DNA from 4 places in the Rouxiella sp. Mn2063 genome. Region 1 is predicted to be linked to each of the others. Evidence: predicted binding sites of a transcription regulator. Region 1 holds the regulator's gene; each other region holds the start of a gene.

Region 1 (7,515 bases):
TGTCAGGCGCTAGTGACATCCGGTAAGGTTGAAGATGTTGAGCACCTTGCCAGCCATTTTGCTATCGAAGTGAGCAAAATGGTCAACGATCACGGCATTGAGAAGATGCAGGCCTGGCAAGATGGTCTGAAAGATGCAAAAGACTCTAAGGCATTTGCCACTAAGCGCGTTGGAGTGAACTTCTGGGATGCGCTGTACTGGGGCGGTTTCGATAGCGTCAATGACTGGGCCAATAAAGGCTATGAAGTCACTATCTCCAATCCAGATTATGTCTACTTCGATCACCCTTACGAAGTGAACCCGCAAGAGCGTGGTTACTACTGGGGAACGCGCTTTAGCGACGAAGCGAAAGTCTTTAGCTTCGCCCCTGATAACCTGCCGCAAAATGCGGAAACATCGGTCGATCGTGATGGTAACGCTTTTGAAGCCAAGAGCGATAAACCTTGGCCGGGGGCTTTCGGGCTTTCTGGACAATCCTGGAGCGAGACAGTGCGTACCGACCAGCAGATGGAATATATGATTTATCCACGTATGTTGCCATTGGCTGAACGCGCATGGCACCGTGCTGAATGGGAGCTGGATTACCAAGCAGGCAGAAACTTCTCTGGCGGTAAAACCCACTTTGTTAATACCCAGGCGTTGGCTACTGATTGGATGCGTTTCGCCAACTTAATGGGGCAGCGTGAATTGCCGAAAATGGATAAAGCGGAGATTGGTTACCGTTTGCCAGTACCAGGAGCACGTATTGTTGATAAACAGTTGGTTGCTAATATTGCTTTGCCAGGTTTAGCGATTGAGTATTCGCAAGATGCAGGTAAACAGTGGCAGCATTATGACGATAACGTTCGTCCTCAGGTGCTGGGAGAAGTTTGGGTGCGTTCGGCCAGCGCCGACGGCAAGCGTTTTAGCCGCGAGGAGCGAGTGGACATCATCCAATAAACGAAGGTCTTAGCTTCAATCATCACAAACGCAGGCCTCGAATTTCGGGCCTGTGTTTTTTTGCGGGCAATAACGAATAAATAACGGGCATAAAAAAACCGCTTTTCAGCGGTTAATCTGTTAAGAATTAGGCGAGTACTTTCTTTCTCACTTTGCCTTAAATCTTATTTAGCCTTCACCGTGCAATGTGTCGTCTTCGCGGCAATCGCCAAGTTCACAGTGACCGTAGAGATAAAGACTATGGTTAGTCAGCTTAATTCCATGTTTCTTGGCAATTTCGCGTTGGCGAGCTTCAATATACTCGTCTCTGAACTCAATAACGCGGCCACAATCTAAGCAGATCAAGTGATCGTGATGATGTTGCTGGGTCAATTCAAATACAGACTTACCACCTTCGAAATTGTGGCGAGTCACGATACCAGCGTCGTCGAATTGGTTCAGCACGCGGTAAACCGTTGCCAGGCCAATTTCTTCGCCCATATCAATAAGTTCTTTATAAAGATCTTCCGCGCTGACGTGGTGACCAGCTGGAGCTTGCAGCACTTCCAGAATTTTCAGTCGTGGAAGCGTGACTTTTAGGCCGGCTTTCTTCAGTGCGGTGTTGTTGTCAGTCATGCGGATTCAGTCCTGTCACTATGCTAATCAAGTTGAGGCAAAAGCCTTTGGCATCGGTTGGCACAAAAATTAACGTTTTGTTATAGGATTGTCGAGCTATAGCAAAACGGTGGGCTGTTAAAAACGATCGTTTACGTCAGACATGCTGGTGGCCGAACTGACTTACTCGATAAAACAGATGTACTAAGTGTACCTTGATACGTGGAAAAGTCACAATTTTGTTGCTGTTAAATTGTTAATTGCAGTAATAGTTTTTACCCCTTAAATGTTAAGGGGTAAATCAGTTTATGCTGTGCTTATCAGCCGATAATTTCAGATAAACTTAACTCTTCGGTGATTTGTTTCACCCAAGCTTCAACACGTTCGTTGGTTAATTCTGGCTGGCGGTCTTCATCGATAGCTAATCCAATGAAGTGAGTATCATCGGCCAAACCTTTTGAGGCTTCATAGTGATAACCTTCGGTTGGCCAGTGGCCAACGATGACGGCGCCGCGTGGCTCGATAATATCGCGCACTGTGCCCATCGCATCACAGAAGTATTCCGCATAGTCTTCCTGGTCGCCACAGCCAAATAACGCGACCAATTTACCTTCGAAATCAATTTCTTCGAGTGTAGGGAAGAAGTCATCCCAGTCACACTGCGCTTCACCGTAATACCAAGTCGGTATACCAATCAGCAAAATATCAAACTTCTCCAGATCTTCCTTAGTGCTTTTAGCGATGTCGTGAACTTCCACTACATCTTTGCCTAATTGTTTCTGGATCATTTTAGCGATGTTTTCAGTGTTACCTGTATCGGACCCAAAGAAGATACCTACTACGGCCATAAGTTTACCCAACCTCTTGTTCTTAATTAGTTCCTGGCAAAGTCATTTACTTTTTCAGGGGCACATGCGGAGGATGATAGCAAACTCACCAAGGAGATAACATGCCCGCATTCCACCGATTAATAAGAGGGCATTTTATCGGGCAATAAAGGGAAGTGTTATCGCCTTTGTGTGCTCTTTCGGGTGGAACAATTAGTCATGCAAATCGCTAAGATGTGCTAATAGCAACTCTTCGATAAGTTCACTACGACTGATATTTCGCTGTTCTGCCAACTTGTTCAGTGTATCAACAGCTTCAGCATTAATTTTTAGCTCTACGCGTCGCAAACCGTTAACTTTGTCACGGCGGAGCTGATTGCGCTTGTTAATCCTGAGCTGTTCATCACGGGAAAGCGGATTCGTTTTTGGACGCCCCGGACGGCGATCCTCAGCAAACAGATCAATCGTCGTGCGGTCCAGTTGTTCTTTTGCCATAGGTAAGCGGTACAACTAGGGAAGTTATATCAAAAGGCAGCATGCTGACTGTTGATTAGATGGTTAACACATTTCGGGCTGATATACCGGTCGATTTTCAAGATGCGAGGTAGCTTTCGCTTAACCGCTTCTTGGCATGACGTTGGTATAAACCCTAAACCAATTTAGCTTCTGCGCCCCATACCAAAAGAGCCGTCGGGGCGGCAAAATTACAGCGCGCAATCATACCCTAGCCGCACTGGCGTTCACAACGTCTAACTGCGCTGATATCAAGCTAAGTTGTTATGTTTAGCCGCTTTTTTGAGCGTTCAAACCACAGTGAAGCGATGAGAACAATGGCTGTACGTTTAATCGACATCAATGAAGCGATGAATCGCACGTAAAACCGCCTCTGGTTTTTCTGCATGTACCCAATGACTGGCGCCTGCGACAACATGGGCTCGTGAAGCTGGGAACTGGCTGGCAATGGCATCACGATATTGCTCTTGCACATAAGGCGATAATCCCCCGCGAATAAACAGCGCCGGATGTGGCCAGGCGGGCAGTTCTTTCCAGCCGATAATATTGCTGTATTCAGCCATCAACACCGGCACATTGAATAACCATTCGCCTTGCTGGAAGGATTTTAATAGAAACTGAATCACGCCTTCTTCCGGAATAATGTCGCGCATACAAGCTGCTGCCGATTGGCGATCGCGGATACCGGCGTCGGTCACTGCGTTTATTGCGCTGAAAATATTATCATGTCGGCGTTCAGCATATGCCACCGGCGCGATATCAATGACGACCAATTTTTCAACCCGATCTGGCGCGAGAGCTGTTAGTGCCATTGCTGCCTTGCCGCCCATCGAGTGTCCCATGACTAAGGCTTTATCGATGCCAGCGGTATCCATTGTTTCCAAAAGATCTTGCGCCATGGCAGCATACGACATGTCGGTTGAACGTTCTGAATGTCCATGATTGCGCAGGTCAACTTGCAACACGTCATGATGCTGTTTCAAATCACGTGCGAGAACGCCTAAGTTGTCGAGTGTGCCAAAAAGACCATGGATCAGCACAATTGGCAGTGTAGAAGGCGTTGGAGACTCATTTTTTTGCAGACGAAAATGTAATTTCATGGTGAACTTCACCCAGACATTTATATATAGGTAAACAATCTCATTAGGTTATCATGAGTTGCGGAAAAATTTCTGTCATAGCCTGAATGGGATTAGGTAATACGCACGCGAGGATAAAGCCTAAGACGGCAAAGTAGGGTTAATCTGCTTTTTATGCTGTTAAGGCAATTCATCTGTTCGCTTGTGCGTTTTACTTTGTATAATCCTTTGAATGAATTACGTAGAAACAGTACTGGATAAAGATGAAAACTATTGAGGTTGACGAAGAACTTTATCGTTATATTGCCAGCCATACGCAGCATATCGGTGAAAGCGCATCAGACATTCTGCGCCGCATGTTGAAATTTTCTGCTGGTCAAGAGGTGCAGTCATCTGCGCCAGTTGTCAGCACTGACACACAGCTAAAACCGGTGAGCGCGGCGAATACCCAGCGCGACCGCGTTCGAGCTCTTCGTGAATTAATGCTGTCTGATGATTATGCAGAGCAAACCAAAGCGGTAAACCGTTTTATGTTAGTTCTGTCGACCTTGTATTGCCTTAATCCTAAAGAATTTGCTGTGGCGACCGAGTCTTTGCATGGCCGCACACGCACCTATTTTGCTGGCGATCAACAAACACTGCTGCAAAACGGTATTCACACCAAACCTAAACATGTTCCAGGTACGCCATATTGGGTGATTACCAATACCAACACAGGTCGCAAACGCAGCATGATCGAACACATCATGCAATCGATGCAGTTCCCTGTTGAATTGACCGATAAAGTTTGCGGAACCATTTAATTTCATTTCATCAAATGCCTGTTCACGCCTACAGCTTACGCAGAGTCGTGAGCTGTGGTTGAACGGGGTTCAGGAGAAGTGCCAGTGGCTAATCATCCTCGTGCAGGGCAACCCGCCCAGCAAAGCGATTTGATCAATATTGCACAGCTGACATCGCAATATTATGTGCTGCAACCCGACCCAAGTAATACCGCGCATGCCGTTAAATTCGGGACATCTGGTCACCGTGGTAGCGCCGGGCGTCACAGCTTCAATGAGAACCACATTTTAGCCATTGCTCAGGCGATTGCTGAAGTGCGCAAAGAGCAGGGCACAACCGGGCCTTGCTACGTAGGTAAAGACACGCATGCGCTGTCTGAGCCTGCGTTTATTTCTGTGGTGGAAGTACTGACTGCCAATGGCGTCAATGTCATTGTGCAGCAGGACAATGGTTTTACACCGACGCCGGCTGTTTCTCATGCGATCCTGACGCATAACCGTCAAGGTGGCGCATTAGCTGATGGCATCGTGATTACGCCATCACACAATCCGCCGGAAGATGGGGGGATTAAATATAATCCGACCAACGGTGGACCCGCTGATACTGACCTGACCGGCGTTATCGAAAAACGTGCTAATGCGTTACTCGCTGCCAAGCTAGAAGGTGTCGCGCGTCAGTCGCTGGATAAAGCGTGGGAAAGCGGTTATCTGATCGAACAAGATTTAGTTCAGCCTTATATTGAAAGCCTGGGCGAAATCGTCGATATGAAAGCGATTCAGAAAGCAGGCTTGAAGCTCGGCGTTGATCCGCTGGGTGGTTCAGGTATTGCTTACTGGCAGCGTATTGCCGAGTACTACAAACTCGATTTAACGCTGGTTAACGATTCGCTCGATCAAACTTTCCGCTTTATGCATCTGGACCACGATGGCGTTATCCGTATGGACTGCTCATCAGAATCTGCGATGGCGGGCCTGTTGGCACTGCGTGATAAGTTCGATTTAGCTTTCGCTAATGACCCAGATTATGACCGCCACGGTATTGTTACTCCGAAAGGTTTGATGAACCCGAACCACTATTTAGCGGTGGCTATCCAATATCTGTTCCAACATCGCCCGCAATGGGGCAAAGATGTTGCGGTAGGTAAAACGCTGGTTTCTAGCGCGATGATTGACCGTGTGGTAGAGGATTTGGGCCGTAAGCTGGTGGAAGTGCCGGTTGGTTTCAAATGGTTTGTTGATGGTTTGTTCGATGGCAGCTTTGGTTTTGGCGGAGAAGAGAGCGCGGGGGCATCCTTCCTGCGCTTTGATGGCACGCCTTGGTCAACTGACAAAGACGGTATCATCATGTGCTTGCTGGCGGCAGAAATTACCGCAGTAACGGGTAAAAACCCGCAAGAGCATTACGATGAACTGGCAGCACGCTTTGGTGCACCAAGCTACAACCGCATTCAGGCTCCGGCAACGCATGCGCAGAAAGCGGCATTGTCTAAGTTGTCTCCTGAACAAGTCACCGCTGATACTCTAGCCGGCGACCCGATCACTGCACGTTTGACTAATGCACCGGGCAACGGCGCGTCGATCGGCGGCCTGAAAGTGATGACTAAAAACGGCTGGTTTGCCGCTCGTCCATCAGGAACCGAAGAAGCCTACAAGATCTACTGTGAGAGCTTCCTTGGGGCTGAGCATCGCGAAAAAATCGAGAAAGAAGCGGTAGAGATCGTGAGTAAGGTTCTGTCTGGCGCTAAATGATCGCCTAGAGCCTCTGCTTAAAAACGCTTATTAAAATAATAAAGCGCTGTTAACACAGCGCTTTTTTTATGCCTGCAATTTAGCGTGAAAAAAAGATATATCTAAATCGATCTTTTTCTTGCCAACACTTTTCACCTTGTCTATTTTAGATATATCTAAATAAATCGATATATCTAAAAGGACAACATCTATGTTTATAAAATTAACCAATCTGCGTTCTCGCAGCCACGGGCAGCGTGGTCACGGCCCATTTGATGACGAACATCATGAACATGGCCATCATCACAGAATGCATCGTGGTGGACGCCATCACCAAATGGGAGAGCGCCATGAACGTGGCAGTCGTGGTGATGGACATCGCGGCGGCCACGGTCGTGATAAATTGCACCGTTTGTTTGAGCACGGCGATTTACGCCGCGTATTACTCGCGTTAGTCGCTAAGAAACCTAGCCATGGTTATGAATTGATTAAAGCGATTGAAGAAGCCTCTTCCGGCCTTTATGTGCCAAGCCCAGGCGTGATTTATCCCACGTTAACGTTGCTCGAAGAGCAGGATTTTCTTGAAGCCGTTGCTACTGGTAATGGACGCAAAAGCTATCAAATTACCTCTGCCGGTGAGGCTGAATTGGCTCAACATCAATCAGCAGTCGATATGATTTTTGCTCGTTTGGCGCAGGCAACACGTAAACGTGAAGGTAATTTGGCGGAAGGGATCGCCGATACAATGCACCGCTTAAAAAGCGTATTACGCGGCAATATGATGCGTGGTGATCTTAGCCAACAACAGGTTGAACGCGTTAACGCCACATTATTGAAAGCAGTCGAAAGTATTGAAGCAGAATTTGCGGCCATTGACGCGGAGCTAGCCGCGCAGTCAGCAGCACCACAAACTTCATCAGCAGCTAACACTTCACAGGAGTAAGTATTATGGCAGGTTATCGTTACCGCATTACTGTTGAGCCATTAACAGACAAAAAAGGTCAGCCATTAGAGAAGGATACGCTGACTTTTGAAACTGAAAACCACGATGAG
Region 2 (7,515 bases), on a different contig from region 1:
TCGAAGATATCACCAAAGATACTTGGTTGTGGCAGTCGAAGAATCCGCAAGGATATCCAGACTAAAAACTGCACCAAAAGGCATGTATTAGTGCCGTCAATTTGGACATGGGATGCGCGCAACAACCTGAACGCATCCCTGATTCAAAATGGCAAACAGCCTAGCCTGTCGTAGTAAGGAAATCGTATGTCTGAGTTTAACCCGATTGATCACCCTCATCGCCGCTATAATCCTTTAACCGACCAGTGGGTTATGGTTAGTCCGCACCGGGCCAAACGCCCGTGGCAAGGGCAACAAGAAACACCCTCACAAGAATCCTTGCCTCAGCACTCTCCTGATTGCTTTTTGTGCCCCGGCAATAAGCGGGTAACCGGTGATGTGAATCCTGATTATCAGGGAACATTCGTGTTCACCAATGATTTTGCCGCGCTGATGCCCGATACTCCTTTTGCCCCTGAAAGCGACGATCCACTGATGCGTTGCCAAAGCGCGCGTGGCACCAGCCGGGTGATCTGTTTTTCTCCCGATCACAGCAAAACGCTGCCGCAACTTTCACTTGCTGCGCTTGAGCAAATCGTTGTCACCTGGCAACAGCAAAGTACGGAGCTGGGCGCGACGTATCCTTGGGTGCAGATATTCGAGAATAAAGGCGCGGCAATGGGCTGCTCTAACCCGCATCCGCACGGTCAAATCTGGGCCAACAGCTTTTTGCCGAATGAAGCCGAACGCGAAGACCGTCTGCAACGTCATTACCTCGAAAAGTACGGTAGTCCGATGCTAGTTGATTATGTGCAGCGAGAATTAGCCGACGGCAGCCGCACAGTGGTCGAAACCGAGCATTGGCTGGCAGTGGTACCTTACTGGGCGGCTTGGCCGTTTGAAACGTTGCTACTGCCTAAAGCACAAGTACAACGCATCACCGAGCTGTCAACTGCGCAGCGCAGTGATTTAGCCATAGCGCTGAAAAAACTGACCAGCCGCTATGACAACCTGTTCCAGTGTTCCTTCCCCTACTCTATGGGCTGGCACGGCGCGCCTTTTGTTGAGGGCGACCAACGCCACTGGCAGCTACATGCTCATTTCTATCCGCCGCTGCTACGCTCAGCAACGGTGCGTAAATTTATGGTTGGCTATGAAATGCTGGCCGAGACGCAACGCGATTTAACCGCAGAACAAGCAGCCGAACGTTTACGTGCGTTAAGTGATGTTCATTACCTTGAAGCCGGAGTGAAATAATGACAATAAAAGATAACGCCCTGGAAATTTTTGAACAGAGCTTCGGTTATCCCGCAACCATCGCCGTCAGAGCCCCGGGACGCGTCAATCTCATTGGCGAGCATACTGACTATAACGATGGCTTTGTCCTGCCATGCGCCATTGATTACGAAACGGTAATCGCCTGCGCTCAGCGTAACGATCGCAGTATCCGGGTTATCGCCGCCGATTATGATAATCAGCAAGATATTTTCTCCCTTGATAATGTGATTGTCAGTGATCCGACGAAGCCTTGGGCGAATTATGTGCGCGGTGTAGTGAAACATTTACTGCTGCGCAATAGTGATTTTTCGGGTGCAGATTTAGTGATTAGCGGAAACGTGCCACAAGGCGCGGGTTTAAGCTCTTCAGCATCGCTCGAAATCGCGGTTGGCAAAGCCTTAACGGCGCTCTATGACCTGCCGCTAAGCGGTGAGCAATTGGCACTCAACGGTCAGGAAGCCGAGAACCAATTTGTCGGGTGTAACTGCGGGATTATGGATCAGTTGATTTCGGCGCTGGGTAAACAAGATCACGCGCTATTGATCGATTGTCGATCGCTGGAAACGAAAGCGGTCTCGATGCCGAAAAACGCCGCAGTGGTGATTATCAATTCCAACGTTAAACGCGGATTGGTTGATAGTGAATATAATACCCGCCGTCAGCAATGTGAGGAGGCTGCTCGCTTCTTTGGCGTAAAAGCACTGCGCGATGTCAGTATCGAAACGTTTAACGCTCGTCAACCTGGCTTAGATGCGGTTGTCGCTCGGCGTGCTCGCCATATTATTAGCGAGAACGATCGCACAACCGCAGCGGCAAAAGCGCTGGCCGCAGGAGACCTTAAAACCATGGGCGTACTGATGGCCGACTCTCACGCTTCGATGCGTGATGATTTCGATATTACCGTCCCTGCGGTCGATACCTTGGTCGACATCGTCAAATCAGTCATTGGAGAACAAGGCGGTGTGCGCATGACCGGCGGCGGCTTTGGTGGCTGTATTGTGGCGCTGATTCCAGAAAAGCTTGTCGACTACGTCCGCCATGCCGTCGAGAGCGAATACTCGGCACAAACCGGGCTGAAAGAGACCTTTTACGTTTGCCAGGCATCGCTGGGTACCAGCGTATGTTAAATCCACAGCTCGCTCCCGATGGACGCCCCTTTAATATTGTCACCCTGAAAAATATCTCAGGTACCACGGCGACGTTAATGGATTGGGGGGCAACATGGCTGTCGCTGCAACTGCCGTTGCAGGACGCAAAACCACGAGAGTTATTACTAGGTTGTCAGCATCCGGCTGACTACCTGATTCAGCGTGCCTATCTCGGTGCCACTTTAGGTCGTTATGCTAATCGTATTGCCAATGCGACGATTGAGATTGATGGTAAACCCCATCTTCTGACGGCAAACCAGCGCGGTAATCAATTGCATGGTGGGCCGGAAGGATTTGATAAACGTCGCTGGCAAATACTTAGCCACAGTGCACAACAGGTTAGTTTTCAGCTGGTATCTGCTGATGGCGATCAAGGCTTTCCCGGCGAGTTAACCGCGCAAGTTGACTACGCTTTGACCGAGGATAATCGGCTGGAGATTCGCTATCAGGCGAGCGTTGATAAGCTGTGCCCGGTAAATCTCAGTAACCATGCTTATTTTAATCTTGATGGTGAAGGTACCGATGCTCGGCAACAGACTTTACAGCTATTTGCCGATCAATTCTTACCGGTAGATAGCGATGGTATTCCACAAGATCGGTTAGTTGACGTCGCGAATAGCGGGATGGATTTCCGCATTGCTAAAACCGTGGCGAAAGATTTTCTACAAGACAGCTATCAACAGCGTGTAAAAGGTTACGATCACGCTTATTTGTTACGGCACAGTTGCCACCATGCAGCAAACCCGGCGGCACATTTGTGGTCAGCCGATGGAAGGGTGAAAATGAGCGTCTTTACCTCGGCCCCGGCCTTACAATTGTATAGCGGTAATTTTCTCAGCGGTGCGATTAACCGCGCTGGCGGTCAGTACCCGAATTACAGTGGGATAGCACTTGAGAGCCAGTTTCTGCCTGATAGCCCTAATCACGCTAACTGGCCACAGCGGAGCTGCTGGATAAAACCAGGCCAAATTTACCATTCATCAACGGCGTATCAATTTTTCTCGCTGTAAGCACAGTAATATTTAGTAACAGACTGTCTGGTAATCTTCCGACGCATTTCTCTTTGTTTGTTATAATTTTTCCGGGTTTGCATTGCGCAATTTTCGCGTAAGCTCGGCGAAAAATGTGAAGTGCATCACATCATGATATTCCCTTTCCCTTACAAAACCAGTAAGCCCATCTACGCTTACTGAATGTCCTGATGAACAGGACTTCACAAAGGAGTCAGTTATGCGTTTACCTGTTGTGTTATCTCTATTAGCCACATTGTGTATCGGTGGAAATGCCTTGGCTGCTGAAACGACCAAGACCCCTTCCCCCGCGCAGGCTGCTCAACGTCAAAAAATGACCGATTGTAATCAACAAGCTACCACGCAATCTCTGAAGGGCGACGAACGCAAGACGTTTATGAGCCACTGCCTGAAAGCAGAAACTAAATCGGACAGCAAGGTCACACCACAGCAGCAGAAAATGAAAAGCTGTAATGCCGATGCTGCCAAGAAATCCTTGAAAGGCGATGAACGTAAAACCTTTATGAGCCAGTGCCTGAAAAAAGCGGCGTAATCTTCAAGCAATAACATACCCAAAAAACTTCAAAGCCAGCCACTCTGCCACTTGAAGGATAAAGGGAATAAAACGCGCAGTGAGATCAATCAAACTGCGCGTTTCGTTTATTTGCGCGCTGAAATTCGCTATGGTGTTGCCAGTTAATATTAAGCAACAGATTTCCTGCGCGCTGGCAAACCGAATCCGATTGCTGCCAGCGGGGTCCAGGCAATATAATGATAACAGTTATCATTGGAATTTCAGTAAATTGAGGAATTTAGCTATGGCAGTAACCAAACTGGTTCTGGTACGACACGGCGAAAGCGAGTGGAACAAAGAAAACCGCTTTACTGGCTGGAAAGACGTTGAGCTTTCTGAAAAAGGCAAAGTAGAAGCAAAACAAGCAGGTCAACTGCTGAAAGAAGAAGGCTTCCAGTTCGATTTCGCTTACACCTCTGTGCTGAAGCGTGCGATCCACACTCTGTGGAATGTATTGGACGAGCTGGACCAACCTTGGTTGCCAGTTGAGAAGTCTTGGAAATTGAACGAGCGTCATTACGGTGCGTTGCAAGGTCTGGATAAAGCAGAAACTGCACAGAAATACGGTGATGAGCAAGTTAAGCAATGGCGTCGTGGCTTCGCTGTAACTCCACCAGAGTTGAGCAAAGATGACGAGCGTTTCCCAGGCCATGACCCGCGTTATGCAAAACTGTCTCCAGCAGAGCTGCCTTGCACCGAGAGCCTGGCGTTGACTATCGATCGCGTGATCCCTTACTGGACTGACGTTATCAAACCACGCATCGAAAGCGGCGAGCGCGTTATCGTTGCTGCGCACGGTAACTCTCTGCGCGCACTGGTTAAATACCTGGATAACCTGAGCGAAGACGAGATCCTTGAGCTGAACATCCCAACAGGTGTTCCATTGGTGTATGAGTTTGACGAGCAGTTCAAACCTATCAAACACTACTACCTGGGTAACGCTGACGAAATCGCTGCAAAAGCAGCTGCCGTCGCTAACCAAGGTAAAGCAAAGTAATTACCTCACCAGGTATGACTTAATCTCCGGGCCAGTCTATATGACTGGCCTTTTTATTGCCTGAAATAACCGGTTGCTCACTTTTGGCATTTATCATGATGTGGTCGTGGTTGTGATAAATCAGGCGATTTAAAATCAGTCAAAAAATCCGAATCCCACGATTCCACCAGCCTCACCTTTTTTTTGGTCTACGCTTGAAAGGGTGTCATGTCATCTATTCGTCATCGAGTATTTACCCCATCAAGGAGATTTTCATGTTTGATAAAATCAAAGACAAAGCGGAAGAAGTCGTAGGTAAAGGTCAGGAAGAGTTGGGACGTGCAACGCGCGATCCTGGCCTGCAAGCAGAAGGTGTGATTCGCAAAAATTTATCACAAGCTTCTTATGCGGTTAATGATGCGGTGGATACGGTTAAACGTCAGACTGCTGATAATCCCGTTCCGGCGCTGCTGATTGCTGCGGGCGTCGGTTTCTTATTGGGGAAATTGATTGGCGGAAGAAGTTAGTCTCCGCTTAATACAGATTCGTTTTATGAAATGTAGCCAATACATTGTATTACCCTGATAGCAAAAGAGCCGATTCAAGAATCGGCTCTTTTCATTGATGCCCGTCCATAAATGACGGTTCATCGCTATCAGACTACAACCTGATAGTTAGTGCTTACGCACGGCGGGCTTTTACCGCTGTCGCCAGGTTGCGCAGCAACGTTTCAGTGTCTTCCCAGCCGATACAACCGTCGGTGACACTCTTGCCGTAAACCAGTGGCTCGCCGCTTTCAAGACTCTGATTACCTTCGACCAGATGGCTTTCTACCATCACGCCGATAATCGCTTTTTCGCCTTGGCTCAATTGGCCGCAAACATCTTCACAGACTTCCATCTGCTTTTTAAATTGTTTGCTACTGTTAGCATGGCTAAAGTCGATCATCACTTGCGCCGGCAGGCCGCCTTTTTTCAGACCGTCTTTCACTTCTTGCACATCTTTGGCGCTGTAGTTTGGCTCTTTGCCACCACGCAAGATGATGTGGCAGTCGCCGTTACCGCTGGTGCTAACAATGGCAGAATGGCCCCATTTGGTCACAGACAGGAAGCTGTGCGGCGCACCTGCAGCGTTAATCGCATCAATCGCCACTTTAATGGTGCCATCGGTACCATTTTTAAAACCTACCGGACAAGACAGGCCGGAAGCCAGCTCACGGTGAACTTGAGATTCCGTGGTACGCGCACCAATAGCGCCCCAGCTCATCAAGTCGGCCAGATATTGTGGCGTGATCATATCCAGGAACTCACCCGCCGCCGGTAAACCGGTGTCGTTGATATCCAACAACAGTTTGCGGGCAATTCTCAAACCATCATTGATCTGGAAACTGTTGTTCATTTGTGGGTCATTAATGAGCCCTTTCCAGCCAACAGTAGTGCGTGGTTTTTCAAAATAAACGCGCATCACGATTTCTAACTCGCCGTGCAACTCTTCACGCATTTTTAGTAAACGCGCTGCATATTCTTTAGCGGCTTTCGGGTCGTGAATAGAACATGGACCTATGATCACCAAAAGACGATCGTCGCTTCCTTTCAGGATTTTGTGGATAGCATTGCGTGCTTGGTAAACGGTTTTAGCCGCTTTATCGGTTGCTGGAAACTTCTCAAGCAGAGCAACCGGAGGCAAAAGTTCCTTGATGTCTTTGATACGTAAATCGTCGTTTTGATAATTCATAACTATTCCATTGGGTATTTCATATAGGCGGAGCTTAACGCTGAACGCATACAATCTAACGGCAATGCGTAAGCGTGTAAATCGACTTTCTGCTACAAACCTCGCTTTATCCGATTGCCAAGAGGCTGTCATACGCTAGGCTATTTATTATGCAAACATTTCTTAGTTTTAGGTTTGCAGCGTAAGTCTCTGAACACATCATCAGATAAATGGAGAGAATGTTATGAAAAAACTCGCAATTTTACTGCTGACGGCAGGTATGGCGCTGGCAACCAGTGCGGCGTTTGCTGAAGGCAGCGATGCTGGTTCAAATAATGGCAGTGCCAATGCCAGCAATGCGCCAGGTTCTGTTGAGAAAATCGCGCCAAACAATGTTGATAACAGTAAGATCAACAATACCAGCAAGCCAGAAAATGAAGTGCACCATCAGAAGAAAGCCCATGAGACACACCAAAACAGCAAAGTAAAAGATCACAAAAAGGCTATGTGTAAAGATGGCCGTTGTCCGGATCAAGTGCCTGGAACGAAAGAGTCTAAAGCAACGGGCAGCTAATATTCTGCCTCAGTTAACTTATAGAGGGAGCAAATGTTCCCTCGCGATAATTTGGTTAGACTAAGCATTGAAGTCGCTACATACAGCGGATAATAAAATACCACCAAGGAAAATTCATGTCGGTTAGATCTTTATTGCCCAGCGATCCCAATAGTCGTCGACTGTTTCTCGCTTTTATCGTAACTCTGGTGTTTATGATAGCCGAGGTAATAGGCGGGATAATTTCTGGTTCGTTAGCGCTATTAGCAGACGCCGGTCATATG
Region 3 (7,515 bases), on a different contig from region 1:
CTGAGCATGATATTCACGTCTTCTTTATATAAATAACTAAGATTCAGACACGGATAAAGGTGACGATATTGTTATCTAGCCAACGCCACTGCCCTTCAAATAACAGGCCTGCTGGCAGAATTGGGCTTAGTGGCTCCACCAGACGTAGAGTGAATTTTTGAGTGAGTGGGGAGATACTTTCGATGTGCGCAGCGGAAAAATCAAACCAGGTGCCAACGTGAGCGAAAAGAGCTTTAAATAAGCTTTCTTTCGCCGAAAACACCAAAGTTAATGCAATCTCGAAAGATAGTGAACTGCTGTTTAACACCGCATATTCGGTTGCACCAATGATCCCATCGACCACTTCAGTAACACGATCGCTTTCGATCAATGACTCGATATCGATGCCGATCCCTTCTAAACCCTCGCCGCTCATTTTCGCCACCGTTGCGAGTGCGATATAACGGTTATGACTAATCGACCCCATCACATTTTCAGGCCACAGCGGTTGGCGGTGTGAACCAATTGCCGGAATTGTCGCTTGCACGCCTAAATGAAGGAGCGCATCGCGCGCCATTAGCCTGCCTGCGACGTGCTCTGCCTGACGGCTGACGACAGCTTTTTGCAATTGCTGATGATGCGGTAGTACCAGCAAATCAGCGGGAGAAAGGGTTGATGCATCAAAACGAATAGCGAAAATCTGCTGGTTTAACAAGGGCGCAGGCAGCGAGAAATTAAAGCAGAAAGAGTCAGTTTTCATGTGCAAGCAACCTATACAAGATAACCGCCGTCAGTGGCCTGACTGACGACGGTAACCTCTGCGATTAGAAGTGAGTATTCAGACTTACATAATAAGTTCTGCCAGGCTCATTATAAGTCGCCGCTCCAGCACCGTACATATAGGAATTCGTGGTGTCATTGCCGGTTGTTTGCGCGTTACCTTCACGGAACTGACGCTTATCAAAGAGGTTATCAATCCCTGCGGTGACGCTAACGTATTTGTTCACGTCATAGGTTCCACTCATACCGATAATCGCATAAGGGCTAACTTCATGCTTTTCGCTTCCCGTTACTTCTTGTCCTTTATAGTTGTACTTCTTCGGCTTCTGACGGCCATACCACGTCAAGGTTGATTGTACGGAGAGGTCTTCCGTCGCTTGCCAGCTCAAGGTGGAGTTGATGGTAAATTTCGGAATAATCGACAGGTAATCACCGGTGTCTTTATTCTTACTTTGAATCATATAAGTACCGTTATTATTCCAGGCGATGGTATCGGTAACCGGAATATTCAAGGTGCCTTCCAGGCCTTGTACTACCGCTTTTTTCACATTTTCCCAACGATAAATATCGCTGGCGCCATTGGTAGACATCCCGATAGGTCTGTAACCGGCTTCGATCTTGTTATGGTAATCATTGCGGAAATAAGTCACACCGGCTTGATAACCATCATGCTTGAACTCCAGGCCAATTTCTTTGTTGACGCTAGTTTCTGCATCCAAATCCTTATTACCGAGCAGGTAGCAACCAATACCATTGGCGGTAGCAGCACAGCCTTGCCCTCGGCTATACAAGATATAATTCGGGTTGGTTTGGAAGAGATTTGGCGCTTTGTAGGCGCGAGCGATACCCATTTTCAACGTGAAGTCATCGCCGAGTTCCTGTGACAAATTCAACGATGGGCTCCAGTTGCTGCCCGTCACCGAGTGGTGATCAAAACGTAATCCAGGCACCAGCTTAGTACTGTCGGTCAGCTCGATATTATCTTCTGCGAAAATAGAGAAAATTCGTGCTGAGGAGTAGGGGCTGCGGCCGGTGCTATCGATTCCTGGGATCGCACCGCCCATAAAGGTTTGGGTATTAGAAGAGGGATCTTTCATCTTCTGCTGGTTCCATTCAGTGCCGATAGTACCGGTTTGCGATACTAAGAGATCAAATGGAACGCTGATTTCACTATGTGCCAGGATGTCTTCTAGCTGAATAGTATTGAATGAGCCGTCAGAAAAAATACCCTCTGTGCCGCCGGCCAGCCCTTCGTTCATTCGCGTATTTCTGGTTTTTTCATACTGCACATAGTTGGTCGTTGAAACGCCGTTATCCCAGGCACCGCGATAATTCAAAGAGTAAGTCTGGCGATAAATACGGTTAGTCTCCTTACCGTACATCTTTTTTACCAACGCGCTGGTATTGGTATTTTGCGTATCACCTGCGTACAGATTTCCTTGGCGAGAATAACCGGTTTCAAATTCCAGCGACTGCATTGGGGCGAACTCCCAATGGAACAGGGCGTCGATATTTTTATCGATCACCCCTTCCCGTCCAGCGGGAATGGTATCGGCATAGGTGCCGGTACGTAACGAACGATTATCTTCATTCAAATACTGAGAATCGGCCTGTGTTTTACTGTAGCCGCCGAACATGCGGAAACTAAAATCATCGCCCAGCGGTCCGGAAAGGCTGAAATCGGTGCGCTTGGTCGACCCTTCCTTATCGTGTTGCGGCATATTCATGTAGCTATCCCAAGAACCGTGCCAGGCTTTGGTATCTTTTTTGGTGATGATATTAATTACCCCACCGGCCGCGCCGCTGCCATAACGTGCGGCGGCTGGACCACGTAGCACCTCAATACGTTCGATCATATCCGGCGGAACCCAGGCTGTGTCACCGCGGGTATCTCGCTCTCCACGCCAGCCTTGGCGCACTGAGTTTCGGCTATTTACCGGCATACCATCGATTAGCACCATGGTATTTTCCGGCCCCATTCCGCGAATATCAATTTGGCGGTTATTACCGCGCTGTCCGCTGGTGGAGTTACCGGTAAGGTTAATGCCAGGCATGGTGCGAATGAGCTCACTGATATCGCGTGCTGGTGGCCTTTTTTTGATTTCGTCAGCCGTGATAGTCGACACGCCGGGTGCCTGCAGGTTTTGCTGAGCAGCCGTAATCACTAATTTATCTTCAGTGTCGACCTCTTTGCTCTTTTTAGCTTTTTTGGTATCGCTGGTTGCCGTTTTATCACTATCAGTAGACGTGTTCGCCCCGGTTTCTGCGGCGAAAGAAGATAAAGAAAATGCTGATGAACCCAGAGCTAAACCAATAAGCGTGGCTAAAGAATAACGAGAGAGTGTATGTGTCATTTTAGTTCCTACCCTGAACTCCATCCTAAGAACTGCAGAGGAAAAACAAGGCAGTAGGATGGTCTGTTGTGATGTGTTGTGTAGCCAAACGTGAATGTGAAATGAGTAATTTTTCAGCTGTTCTAGACCGCTGATGAGCACCTTAAATACATGACTCAGTGCTCAATAAATACCCAGCCCCTGAAGCAGTAGCCTATTCGCGGTCACACACTATTGCAAATGAAAATAATTATCAATACTATTCAGCTTGGTGTTTGATCGTGATGCGATGGAGTGCATGGTATTAAGTCCATGTTCATGCTGAGAAATGTAGTAATCACAAAGTGAGTGGATGTTTTGAAATCAACACAATATTTGGAAAGCAGTCGACTATTAGCCAGTAGACATGCTGGAAGTCATCGGTGGTGGCTCGATATTGCCAGAGTGGGAACGCCTTGTATTGAACCCTTGCCAGATGGCCGCTGGAAAGCCACCTTCTTTTGGAAAGATCCGCAAGGTTCTGAGCTTACCTCTGCCTATCGTTGCGTCTGGATCAATATCAATTGTCTGACGGACCACCATCAATCGGCATCACCACAGAGCCTGCAACGCCTTAGCGGAACTGATGTATGGTTCTGGCAAACCACCCTTAATGCCGGCTGGCGTGGCAGCTACAGTTTTATTCCTAGCCTCGAAGACCATCCTTTCACACCTTCGACGGAAGATGCCCATTCTGCCATGCACAATGTGCGTAATTGGTGGCGTGGCATGTTTGGTCAGGCAACGCATGATTTACTCAACCATCGTCGTGCATGGCAGGGCGCTAAAGGGCATTTTCTCTCCGGTGTCTCGATGCCGGATGCGCCAGCACAACCCGCTTGGCAGGACTTTGATAATTACGCTACGGCCAGCGGTCGTTGTATGCCAGCGCCCCCGGCATGGTTACAGCAACATCGCTGGACCAGTCAGCGTCTTGGCAATACACGTAATGTCTGGGTTTACACCACAGGCCATAGCGACGTGACTCATCGCCCGTTGGCAATCTTGCTGGATGGGCAGTTTTGGTCACAACAGATGCCTATCTGGGACCCTTTAATGCAGCTCACCAGCCAGCAAAAGCTGCCTGCCGCGGTGTACTTACTTATCGATGTTATTGATAGCCAGCAGCGCGCCAAAGAATTGACCTGCAACGAAGATTTTTGGTTGGCAATTCAGGAAGAACTTTTACCGCAGTTAGCACAGTGGGCACCGCATAGCAGCGACCCGGCGAAAACCGTGGTCGCAGGCCAAAGCTTTGGTGGTCTTTCTTCACTTTATGCAGGTTTACATTGGCCACAGCGTTTTGGCTGTGTACTTAGCCAATCGGGATCGTTCTGGTGGCCGAGACGTGATTTATTGCAGGCGAGTCAACAGCCGCAAGATGGTTGCTGGCTACTTCAGCAAATTGCTCAAGGACTCGGTAACACATATCCGCTGAAGATCTTTATGCAAGCGGGTGTCCATGAGCGTTTGATTGATCACGTCAATGAACGATTAGTGGATATGTTGCAGCACAGCGCACATCAGGTGAATTACCAAAAAGTAGAAGGTGGGCACGATGCCTTATGCTGGCGCGGTGGATTACTTGATGGCTTACAGGCCTTATGGGCACCGCAGTTTACCTCAAGCATTAAACGTGTTTGCCGACAACAGGAGTGACTGCTGTGTCAGAAACGTCTTCAGCATTAGCCACACAACACACCAGCATTGATCTACCAACCCGAATCGATCTGCCGCTGGTGGCCGCACAATCAGGGATCTGGGTTGCCGATCAGATTTCATCTCATCACAATGCCTACGCGGTAGCCCATTACATCGAGCTTAACGGTCCGCTGGATAGTCAATGCCTGATCGCAGCGATTACGCAAGGATTGGCAGAAGCGGATACCTTGCATATGCGCTTTGAAGAGCACGATGGCGTGCCGATGCAGTGGCTTGATCCTTCGCTCGAGCTGCCCGCTGTGACGGTTATTGATCTTAGCGGATCGGCTGATGCGGAATCAGCTGCTATTGATCGGATGCGTCAGGATCTCAATAGCGATCTGCGAATCAGCAGCGGTAAGCCACTGGTCTATCACGCATTAATTAAGCTCTCAGCCCAGCGCTGGTTCTGGTATCAGCGTTACCATCATTTAATTATCGATGGTTTTAGCTTTACGGCGATTACGCGGCGTATTGCCGAGATATACAGCAAACTACGCCACGGACAGCAGGCAGAATCCACGCCATTTACCCCTTTTAGCGAGGTGGTGGCCGAATACCTTCGTTACCAAGATTCGACAACCTATCAGCGCGATGCGAAATTTTGGCTGGAGAAAGCAAGTCAATTACCGCCTCCGGCGAGCATGAGTCAGCAGCCGTTGGCGGGGCAATCTGCTTCCACGCGTATTCATCGACTATCACAAGCTTGCGATCCGCAGGCTTTTGCTAAATTGGTCACCTTTGGTCAGCAACATAACCTGACGGCCTCAGATATTGCCTTCGCGCTCGTTGCGCTGTGGGTATCGCGTCTGAGTGGGCAGACTGACTTTAGCGCCGGGTTCATTTTTATGCGCCGAGTCGGGTCGGCAGCTTTGTGTGCGACAGGCCCGGTGCTCAATGTTTTACCCGTAGAAATGCATGTCGATCCACAGTCTACCTTGTGCTCACTGGCCATGACTTTAGCGCGAGAGCTAAGAACCGTGCGCCGTCACCAGCGTTACGATGCTGAACAGATCCAACGTGACCTTGGCAGTATCGGCGATAGTCAGCCGCTGTATGGCACCGTATTCAACTTCAAAATGTTCGACTTTCGCCTGGATTTTGATGGTATTGAAGGCATCACACATGAGCTGGCTTCAGGGCCGGTGCGCGACATGGAAATCGCGCTTTATATTGATGACGCAGGCGCGTTAACTGTTGATGTACTGGCTAATGCTGAGCGTTACCAGCCGCAAGAGTTGGCTGCGCATCTACGGCGCTTACCCCTATTAATCGAGCAGTTTGTCGCTGAGCCGCAATTAGCGGTGGGGCAGGCCAATATGCTCTCCGACGCCGATCTGCAGTTATTAAATCGAGTGAACGATACTCAACATCCACTGGCCCCGCAGACCTTAAGCCAACGGCTAGCCGAACAAGCTCGCAGCACGCCCGAAGCGCCGGCGTTGTCTGATAACGAGTATCAATTTACGTATCGGCAGACGCGAGAACAAGTTATCGCTCTGGCTCAGCAATTGGTTGTGCAGGGCGTTAAGCCCGGCGATATCGTTGCGGTTGCCTTACCGCGCTCAGTGTTCTTATCGTTGGCACTGATGGCGATTGTCGAGGTTGGCGCGGCTTATTTACCGCTAGATACCGGATATCCTGACGAACGACTGGCGATGATGCTTGAAGATGCCGCCCCGCGATTGATTATTAGTAATGCGGTGCAACTTCCACGATTCTGTCAGCAAGGTGTCGTTTTTCTCTATGAGCAGTTGCTGCCAATTCAAGCTGATTTGCCACAAACCTTTATTGGGCCAACGCCCCAACATCCGGCTTATGTGATCTTCACTTCAGGGTCGACCGGGCGGCCAAAAGGTGTGGTGATTGGCCATCAGGCTATCGTTAACCGTCTGCTATGGATGCAACATCAATACCCGCTCGATAGCCACGATGTGGTGCTACAAAAAACGCCCTGTAGCTTTGATGTTTCCGTCTGGGAATTCTTCTGGCCACTCATGGTCGGTGCACGATTATTTATGGCTCCGCCGGAGGCGCATCGAGACCCGCAGCAGCTACAGGAATTAATCGCTCAGCATCAGGTTACTACTATGCACTTTGTACCGTCGATGCTGGCGGCGTTTGTGACCGCATTAGATAGCGAACACGCTGTGGTGCAGTGCCAGTCGCTGCGTCAGGTCTTTTGCAGTGGTGAGGCCCTACCAACGGCGCTGTGCCGCGAATGGCAGCGACGCACGGCGATACCGTTACACAACCTTTATGGCCCGACCGAAGCGGCGGTAGACGTCAGCTTCTACCCTGCCTGGGGAGACGCGCTGGCCGCCGTCAGCGGAGCCAGCGTGCCTATCGGCTTACCAGTATGGAATACTCAGCTGCGCATTCTAGACGCACGTTTACGTCCGGTGCCGCCTGGCGTGGCGGGGGATCTCTATCTGGCGGGCGATCAGTTGGCCCAGGGTTATCTGGGACGACCGGATTTAACCGCCAGCCGCTTTATCGCCGATCCTTATGCTGAAGGCTGTCGTATGTATCTCACCGGTGACGTTGCCCGCTGGCTGCCGGGGGGGGAAGTCGAATATTTGGGACGCAGCGACGATCAACTGAAAATTCGCGGCCAGCGCATCGAACTGAGCGATATTGACCACGCATTGTTGTCATTACCCGGCGTACAACAGGCGGTGAC
Region 4 (7,515 bases), on a different contig from region 1:
CAACCTTGAACTCAACGACGAGCTTATCGATCTGCGCAAAGAGCTACATCAGGTTCAGGATTATATCGCTATCGAACAGGCGCGCTTTGGTAGCAAACTGACCGTTATCTACGATATAGATGATGATATCTCGCTAAAAATCCCTAGCCTGCTGATTCAGCCACTCGTCGAGAATGCCATTGTGCACGGCATTGTTCCACGAAGTGGAAAAGGTGTTGTGGTCATCACAGTGAAGCGCCAGGGTAAGCAAATTAAAATTTCGGTAAAAGATACGGGTTACGGCATTAATCAAGATATTATTGATAGGGTTGCCAATAACGAAATGCCGGGTAATAGAATTGGGCTATTGAATGTCCATCATCGAGTAAAATTACTTTATGGTGAAGGATTGCAGATCACCCGCCTTAACCCAGGAACAGAAATCTCGTTTTTGATCACCCAAGAAGCTGGGCCGATTGTGAGCCAAACAGCCTTGAACCAGCGCCAAGATGCGTATTAATTTTAAGCCTTTTCAGTACCATCGTACCAAGGGAATACACCTGTGAAAGTGATTATTGTTGAGGATGAATTCCTGGCTCAAGAAGAGCTTAGCTACCTGATCAAAACCCACAGTAAACTCGATATTGTCGGCCGTTTTGATGATGGGCTTGATGTACTCAAATATCTGCAAAATCACCAAGTTGATGCAATATTTTTAGACATCAACATCCCATCGCTCGATGGCGTGTTATTGGCACAAAATATCAGTAAATTCGCTCATAAGCCTTACATCATTTTCATTACTGCTTATAAAGAACACGCAGCGGTTGCCTTTGAGATTGAAGCATTTGACTACATTCTTAAGCCATATCATGAGTCACGTATTGTGACGATGCTGCAAAAACTGGAAGCTCATTTTATCCGCGATAAGCAGCTGCAAAACCAACCACCCGCTGCCAATAATAACGCACGCCACAACAGCTACAGCATCAACCTCATCAAAGATGAACGAATTATCGTCACGGATATCAATAATATCTATTACGCAGCAGCGCATGAAAAAGTGACCAAGGTGTATACCCGGCGTGAAGAATTTACCATGCCGATGAACATCAGTGAGCTCTGCACCCGCCTTCCAGAAGAACACTTTTTCCGCTGTCATCGTTCATACTGCGTCAATTTATCCAAAATTCGCGAAATCGTACCTTGGTTCAACAACACCTACATTTTGCGTTTAAGCGATTTAGATTTTGAAGTGCCGGTAAGCCGCAGCAAGGTGAAGGAGTTCCGCAATCTGATGCGCCTGTAAGCGGAAAAAGCAGCGGGATATTAGAAAGAAAAATCGGAGCAAAATGCTCCGATTTTTAATAGCCAGAAAGCGGATCTGTTATTACAGCGTATAGCCAATAGATTGGCGCAGGTAAGCGCCAGCACCAAGCAGACCCGGCTGATCGTGAGTGATCATATAAACCGGGATATCCATCAGGTAGTCTTTGAAACGCCCTTTATCTTCAAAAGCCGCGCGGAAACCAGAAGCCTTAAAGAACTCAAGGAAACGCGGCACAATTCCACCGGCAATATAAACCCCACCGAACGTACCCATTGTCAGCGCCAGATTGCCGCCAAAACGGCCCATAATCACACAGAACAACGACAATGCACGGCGGCAGTCGAGATTGTCCTCTAATGCCAGCTTAGTGACGTCTTTCGGCTCCAATTTTTCCGGCTCACGGCGATCAGATTTAACAATAGCGCGGTACAGGTTAACCAAACCTGGGCCTGACAAAATACGTTCGGCAGAAACATGTCCCATTTCGATACGCAACTGCTCAAGAATAATATCTTCTTCTTCACTGTTCGGGGCGAAGTCAACATGGCCGCCCTCACCCGGTAAGCTCAACCAACGTTTATCAGCGTGAATCAAGTGGGCCACCCCTAAACCAGTTCCGGCACCATAAATCACCGCTGGCTTGCCGTCTTGTGGCTTCTTCCCCCCAAATTGCAACAGGTCACGCTCTTCTAACATCGGGACCGCCATTGAAACGGCAGTAAAATCGTTGATCACTTCGAGGTTAGACAGACCAAGACTCTTTTTCATCTCTTCAATGGAGAAAGCCCAAGTGTGATTGGTCATTGCCACCCAGTCACCAGTGATAGGGCAAGCAATCGCAATGCATGCGGCATCGACTTGCTGGTGTTGTTGGTCTAAATAGTAGCGGATTGCCGCTTCAAGGCTGTCATAGTCCAGCCCTGAAAATGTTTGCGCCTGAGAAATTTCACCATTCTCAAGCGCACAGAGTGCCAAACGACAGTTGGTGCCACCTACATCACCGACCAAAGCGTATTTGCTCATTTTATTCTCCGCTATAAGATGTCGCAGATCCTGGGCACAGCACTATCATGACGCGTATTTTCGCGCACAAGATTGAGCAGTAATAGCCAGCAGGATGTTGAGTACTTTAAGATTTAATGCAGGCAAAATAGCGGTAAACGCCAATAGCTGCAATGTTCATTTGAGCTATTACAGCTATACCCAAGAAACTTCGGATGCGTGCAGGCGGTAATCGAGAGACAAAGCAGGAAGAGAACCCGTCAGAAATGCAGCCGCAGACAGTCTAAAGCGCCGAAAATATAAAACTAGTGCATCGGAACGCCAGACACTTTTCTGCGGCTAATAAAGGTTAAATACGATCGCCGACTTTCGGCAACCCATTGCTTAATAAACGCTGGCGCAGCAAATCATAAACCCAGTTGTAGGCGATGGTATAAGGCAGGAAGAAAAGGAAGAATCCAATCTCCAGCATAAACGCCGACCATAATCCAATACCAAGCCACGCGGCAGCAATCGGCAGACCAATCAGAATAAATCCGCCTTCAAAACCCAATGCATGGGAAATCCGTATCGCTAAGGTCCTCGGAACCTTGGATTGCGGCCATAATTTATCAAACAAGCTGTTGTAAATAATATTCCATATCATCGCCGAAGTTGAGAGCATTAGCGCCAATGCCCCCATATCAAACATTGATTTATCCAACAGCCATGAGGCTATTGGTGCAGAAATCAGTATTGCCATTACTTCAAAGCCCACGGCATGAGCTACCCTCTCAGGAAAGGATCTTTTCTGATTGTTTGAGGATTGATGCGTAGACATATTTACCACCTTATTAATCTTTACTCCGACCTGAATTAGGCCAATGACGCAGATTTTATTGATTTTAAAGATAGATGAAAGATAGGAAGTATCGATAAAATAGATAGAACAAGATAAAAGGAGATAACATATTGCGCTACTCGCCTGAAGCATTGCTGGCTTTTATCGAAACGGCTGATACCGGCTCTTTCTCTGGTGCGGCGCGTAAGCTGCGTAAAAGCCAATCGACAATTAGTACCGCCGTTGCCAATCTTGAAATCGATTTGGGCCTGACGCTATTTGATCGCTCAGGCCGCCAACCGAAACTCACTGCGCAAGGGCTTCGAGTATTAACTCACGTCCAAGAGATATTGGCCGCCAGCGAGCGCCTTGATGAGCTGGCAGTCCGTTTATCAACGCAAATAGAAACGCGGCTGACATTTGTTCTGTCCGACACTTATCAGCCCACGCACCACGAAGCCTTACTTCGGCGCTTTGAACAACGTTATCCCGATATTGAATTTGAGTGTCTGATTGCCGAGGATCAAGATGTGATAGATCTGCTGCAAAGCGGCCGCGCTCATCTAGGTGTTATCACCGTGCAACCAAACTACCCGCCGGATATTGCCGTCGCCCGACTACCTGAACAAACTGAGATGTCCATTTTTGTGGCACAGGATCATCCTCTCGCCGCTATTGATGAGGTATTACCCGAGAGATTACATACTTTCCGCCAGCTCTACCTACAGCCTTACAGCCGCCCCAGCACGAAACAGGCACACGGCTTAAGATGGTCAGCGCCAAGTTATTTAATGCTTTTGGAAATGGCAGAACAGGGATTTGGATGGGCTATTTTGCCGCATTGGATGGTTAAGCAATTTGGTCATAATAAACTGGTTGCTATCAAAACGCGCGACTGGCCTAAATTAGTTTCCGTCGATGTTGCCTGGTCTAAGAATAACCAGCCGGGCCCGGCTGGTAGCTGGTTTATCGACCGGCTACTCTCGCCTTTACAGCCCGACTCGAGCGACAGTTGAAACAGCCCGCGAGCAGGCTATTTCAACATGCTAATTAACAGATAAATATTCAGGCTGACGACCAGCACGACGATGACCCAGCCGGTATATTGCATCGGGCGTGAGTTAACCATGTTCCCCATCAATTGGCGATTACCGGTAAACACCAGCAGCGGCAGCAACGCCAATGCAATACCAAAACTGAGCAGGACTTGGCTCATCACTAATATGCGCGTTGCATCTAATCCCGCCATGATCACGATAAAAGACGGCAGCATGGTAATCGTTCTGCGTATCCAGAGTGGAATATAGAACTTAACAAAGCCTTGCATCACCACCTGTCCAGCCATGGTGCCCACTACCGTGGAAGAAAGACCGGCTGCCACCAAACTCAGGCCAAAGGTTATCGCAGCGGCATCACCTAATAGCGGTTTTAAAGTGAGATAAGCCTGATCCAACTCGCTAATGCCGCTATGACCGCTAAAGTGAAACGCTGCCGCAGCCGTTGCCATCATTGCGAGATTCACAAAACCGGCAATGGTCATCGCAATGGCAACATCAAGCTTGGTCGCCGAATAACGCTCTGCTTTTGAGTTATCCTCTGAACGCTGGGTTAACGAAGAGTGCAGATAAATAACGTGCGGCATGATGGTTGCACCTAATACACCGGCGGCAAGATATACGGCGTCGCTACCGGATAACGTCGGGACCAACATCCCTTTGGTCAACGCACCTATATTCGGTTGCGAAAAGAATAATTCGACGATATAGGCGGCTGCGACAAACAGTAATAACCCGCCAATCACCAATTCAAGCGGTTTCTGCCCGCGATTTTGCAGGGCAAGAATAATAAAGGTCGCAATACCGGTGAGCACCGCACCTTGTAATAACGAGACGCCTAGCAGTAATTTAAAGCCAATGGCTGCACCAATAAACTCGGCTAAGTCGGTCGCCATGGCGATAACTTCTGCCTGTATCCAGTAAGCCCAAACAGCCGGACGCGGAAAACGGTCACGAATGTGTTCCGCCAGATTCTTATTGGTGGCAATCCCTAGTTTGGCAGACATGAGTTGAATCAACATCGCCATGATATTGGCCCACACAACCACCCATAACAATTGATAACCGTAAGAGGCACCGGCCTGAATATTGGTCGCGAAATTGCCCGGGTCGATATAACCAATAGCGGCAATGAAGGCTGGTCCCATTAATGAGAGCTTAATCTTTCTTGATGAGCGCCCAGAGGATCCAGTCTGGAGATTGGACATATCAACTTACCCTTACAGTTAGTACTATTACCAAGATTGCGATGACCGATAAGATAGCCAAATGATAATGATTATCAAGCATGTGCGCGATGTTATAAGTAATTGTTGTGATAGGTAATAAGCAAAAGCAATGGCATTGCTCAGCATCATTCATGTTAAATTTGTTTTTTACCTAACGAGCGGATTTAATTCCTTAAAACAGACTTTTGACCATATTTTGAACGTAAGACGTACATTCATAAAGTTAACATAATAAGCCAAATTATAATTATCTTTCTTAACATTCTGATTTTTAATGCTATATCAGAAGAAATATTGAGTTTTACGTCCTATTTTTCTATTTTTGCAATCTAAGTCTCGTTTTTAATGTACGCGTTACATAGAATGTCCGTCGAAATTTAGCCTGCCTCAAATTTGGAGCACCCATGTCCCGTATACTGCACTTCGTGTTAGCTTTGGCCGTGGTCACTATACTCGCTTTATTAGTGAGCCGTGACCGCAAAAATATTCGACTGCGATTCATTGTTCAATTGCTAGTCATCGAAGTCCTGTTAGCCTACTTCTTCCTTAATTCCGAAGTTGGATTGGATTTTGTAAAAGGTTTTTCGAATCTGTTCGAAAAACTTCTTAAATATGCAGCTGAAGGGACCGGCTTCGTATTTGGTGGTATGAACGAAAAAGGATTAGCTTTCTTCTTCCTTAATGTTTTGTGCCCTATCGTATTCATCTCTGCACTGATCGGTATTTTGCAGCATTTCCGTATTCTGCCAATCGTGATCCGCGCTATCGGTACTGTTTTATCAAAGGTCAACGGCATGGGGAAATTGGAATCCTTCAATGCGGTAAGCTCTTTGATCCTAGGTCAGTCAGAAAACTTTATTGCCTATAAAGACGTGCTGGGCAAAATGTCTGAAAAACGCATGTACACCATGGCAGCGACCGCAATGTCGACAGTTTCAATGTCAATTGTGGGCGCTTACATGACCATGCTGGAACCAAAATATGTGGTTGCCGCTCTGATCCTGAACATGTTCAGTACCTTCATTGTGTTGTCTTTGATCAACCCTTATAAAGTTGATAGCGAAGAAGACCTGCAATTGTCTAATTTGCACCAAGGCCAAAGCTTCTTTGAAATGCTCGGTGAATATATCCTGGCTGGTTTTAAAGTTGCAATTATCGTTGCCGCGATGCTGATTGGTTTTATCGCCCTTATCTCTTGCTTGAACGCAATCTTTACCAGCATTTTCAATATTAGCTTCCAAGGCGTGTTGGGATACGTGTTCTATCCGTTTGCCTGGATTATGGGTGTACCAAGCCATGAAGCGCTGCAAGTGGGCAGTATTATGGCAACCAAGCTGGTCTCGAACGAATTCGTGGCCATGTTGGACCTGCAAAAAGTGGCCGGTCAGCTGTCGCCACGCGGCGTAGGTATTCTGTCCGTATTCTTGGTGTCATTCGCTAACTTCTCTTCTATCGGCATTGTTGCTGGTGCGATTAAAGGTCTGAATGAAAACCAAGGTAACGTGGTTTCACGTTTCGGTTTGAAACTGCTGTACGGCTCAACGCTGGTTAGCGTACTGTCAGCCTCTATCGCGGGCCTGGTTTTGGCATAAGCCCTTATCAGCAAGATTCGCAATAATGACTTTCTAAAGGCGCTACGGCGCCTTTTTTATTGGCTGTTGTTGGCGATAGACAGAAAGAGAAATAACGTCAGAAGGGATTGATGATGACGCGTAAAAAAGGCGAAAGGAAAAATGGCGGAACGCAAAAAGCAAAAAACCGGCCAGAGGCCGGTTTCTTTAATATTTGGTGGAGATAAGCGGGATCGAACCGCTGACCTCTTGCATGCCATGCAAGCGCTCTCCCAGCTGAGCTATACCCCCACACGAGGTGTTCATAATTTAATTTCTTACGCTTATCCGGTAAACCGTCAAGCAACCAATCGTCTCTGAGAAGAGATTGGTGGAGCTAAGCGGGATCGAACCGCTGACCTCTTGCATGCCATGCAAGCGCTCTCCCAGCTGAGCTATAGCCCCGTTTCAGACAGATTAAACTCTGTGAACGGGGCGCATAATATGAAACCCAATCCATACTGTCAATGAGTAAATAGATTTATGCCGT

The links. The regulator Fur, encoded in region 1, represses iron uptake genes when iron is present. The targets are predictions, from matches to a motif close to ATAATAATGAGAACNACTATCAA.
Region 2: the regulator Fur is predicted to act here: its motif matches at 4,187-4,209, upstream of gpmA (2,3-diphosphoglycerate-dependent phosphoglycerate mutase).
Region 3: the regulator Fur is predicted to act here: its motif matches at 3,333-3,355, upstream of fes (enterochelin esterase).
Region 4: the regulator Fur is predicted to act here: its motif matches at 5,450-5,472, upstream of ACL9RG_RS21370 (Nramp family divalent metal transporter).

Annotation. Positions count from the first base shown of each region.
Region 1 covers NZ_JBMOUD010000009.1:47,101-54,615, reverse strand. Annotated here, with positions in the region: gene ACL9RG_RS14280 (family 20 glycosylhydrolase) at 1-939, shown strand, start outside; gene fur (ferric iron uptake transcriptional regulator) at 1,108-1,554, opposite strand; gene fldA (flavodoxin FldA) at 1,854-2,381, opposite strand; gene ybfE (LexA regulated protein) at 2,574-2,855, opposite strand; gene ybfF (esterase) at 3,203-3,973, opposite strand; gene seqA (replication initiation negative regulator SeqA) at 4,216-4,755, shown strand; gene pgm (phosphoglucomutase (alpha-D-glucose-1,6-bisphosphate-dependent)) at 4,840-6,483, shown strand; gene ACL9RG_RS14245 (PadR family transcriptional regulator) at 6,674-7,405, shown strand; gene ACL9RG_RS14240 (DUF3861 domain-containing protein) at 7,411-7,515, shown strand, end outside.
Region 2 covers NZ_JBMOUD010000012.1:3,414-10,928, reverse strand. Annotated here, with positions in the region: gene galE (UDP-glucose 4-epimerase GalE) at 1-65, shown strand, start outside; gene galT (galactose-1-phosphate uridylyltransferase) at 187-1,236, shown strand; gene galK (galactokinase) at 1,236-2,384, shown strand; gene galM (galactose-1-epimerase) at 2,378-3,415, shown strand; gene ACL9RG_RS16505 (PsiF family protein) at 3,636-3,968, shown strand; gene gpmA (2,3-diphosphoglycerate-dependent phosphoglycerate mutase) at 4,234-4,986, shown strand; gene ACL9RG_RS16495 (CsbD family protein) at 5,241-5,492, shown strand; gene aroG (3-deoxy-7-phosphoheptulonate synthase AroG) at 5,647-6,699, opposite strand; gene ACL9RG_RS16485 (protein YbgS) at 6,923-7,252, shown strand; gene zitB (CDF family zinc transporter ZitB) at 7,369-7,515, shown strand, end outside.
Region 3 covers NZ_JBMOUD010000007.1:226,747-234,261, reverse strand. Annotated here, with positions in the region: gene ACL9RG_RS12905 (4'-phosphopantetheinyl transferase family protein) at 44-739, opposite strand; gene ACL9RG_RS12900 (TonB-dependent siderophore receptor) at 804-3,113, opposite strand; gene fes (enterochelin esterase) at 3,450-4,790, shown strand; gene ACL9RG_RS12890 (enterobactin synthase subunit F) at 4,862-7,515, shown strand, end outside.
Region 4 covers NZ_JBMOUD010000024.1:2,851-10,365, reverse strand. Annotated here, with positions in the region: gene ACL9RG_RS21395 (LytS/YhcK type 5TM receptor domain-containing protein) at 1-499, shown strand, start outside; gene ACL9RG_RS21390 (LytR/AlgR family response regulator transcription factor) at 542-1,288, shown strand; gene glk (glucokinase) at 1,370-2,332, opposite strand; gene ACL9RG_RS21380 (multidrug/biocide efflux PACE transporter) at 2,661-3,131, opposite strand; gene ACL9RG_RS21375 (LysR family transcriptional regulator) at 3,263-4,147, shown strand; gene ACL9RG_RS21370 (Nramp family divalent metal transporter) at 4,165-5,394, opposite strand; gene ACL9RG_RS21365 (NupC/NupG family nucleoside CNT transporter) at 5,820-7,007, shown strand; tRNA gene ACL9RG_RS21360 (tRNA-Ala) at 7,202-7,277, opposite strand; tRNA gene ACL9RG_RS21355 (tRNA-Ala) at 7,355-7,430, opposite strand.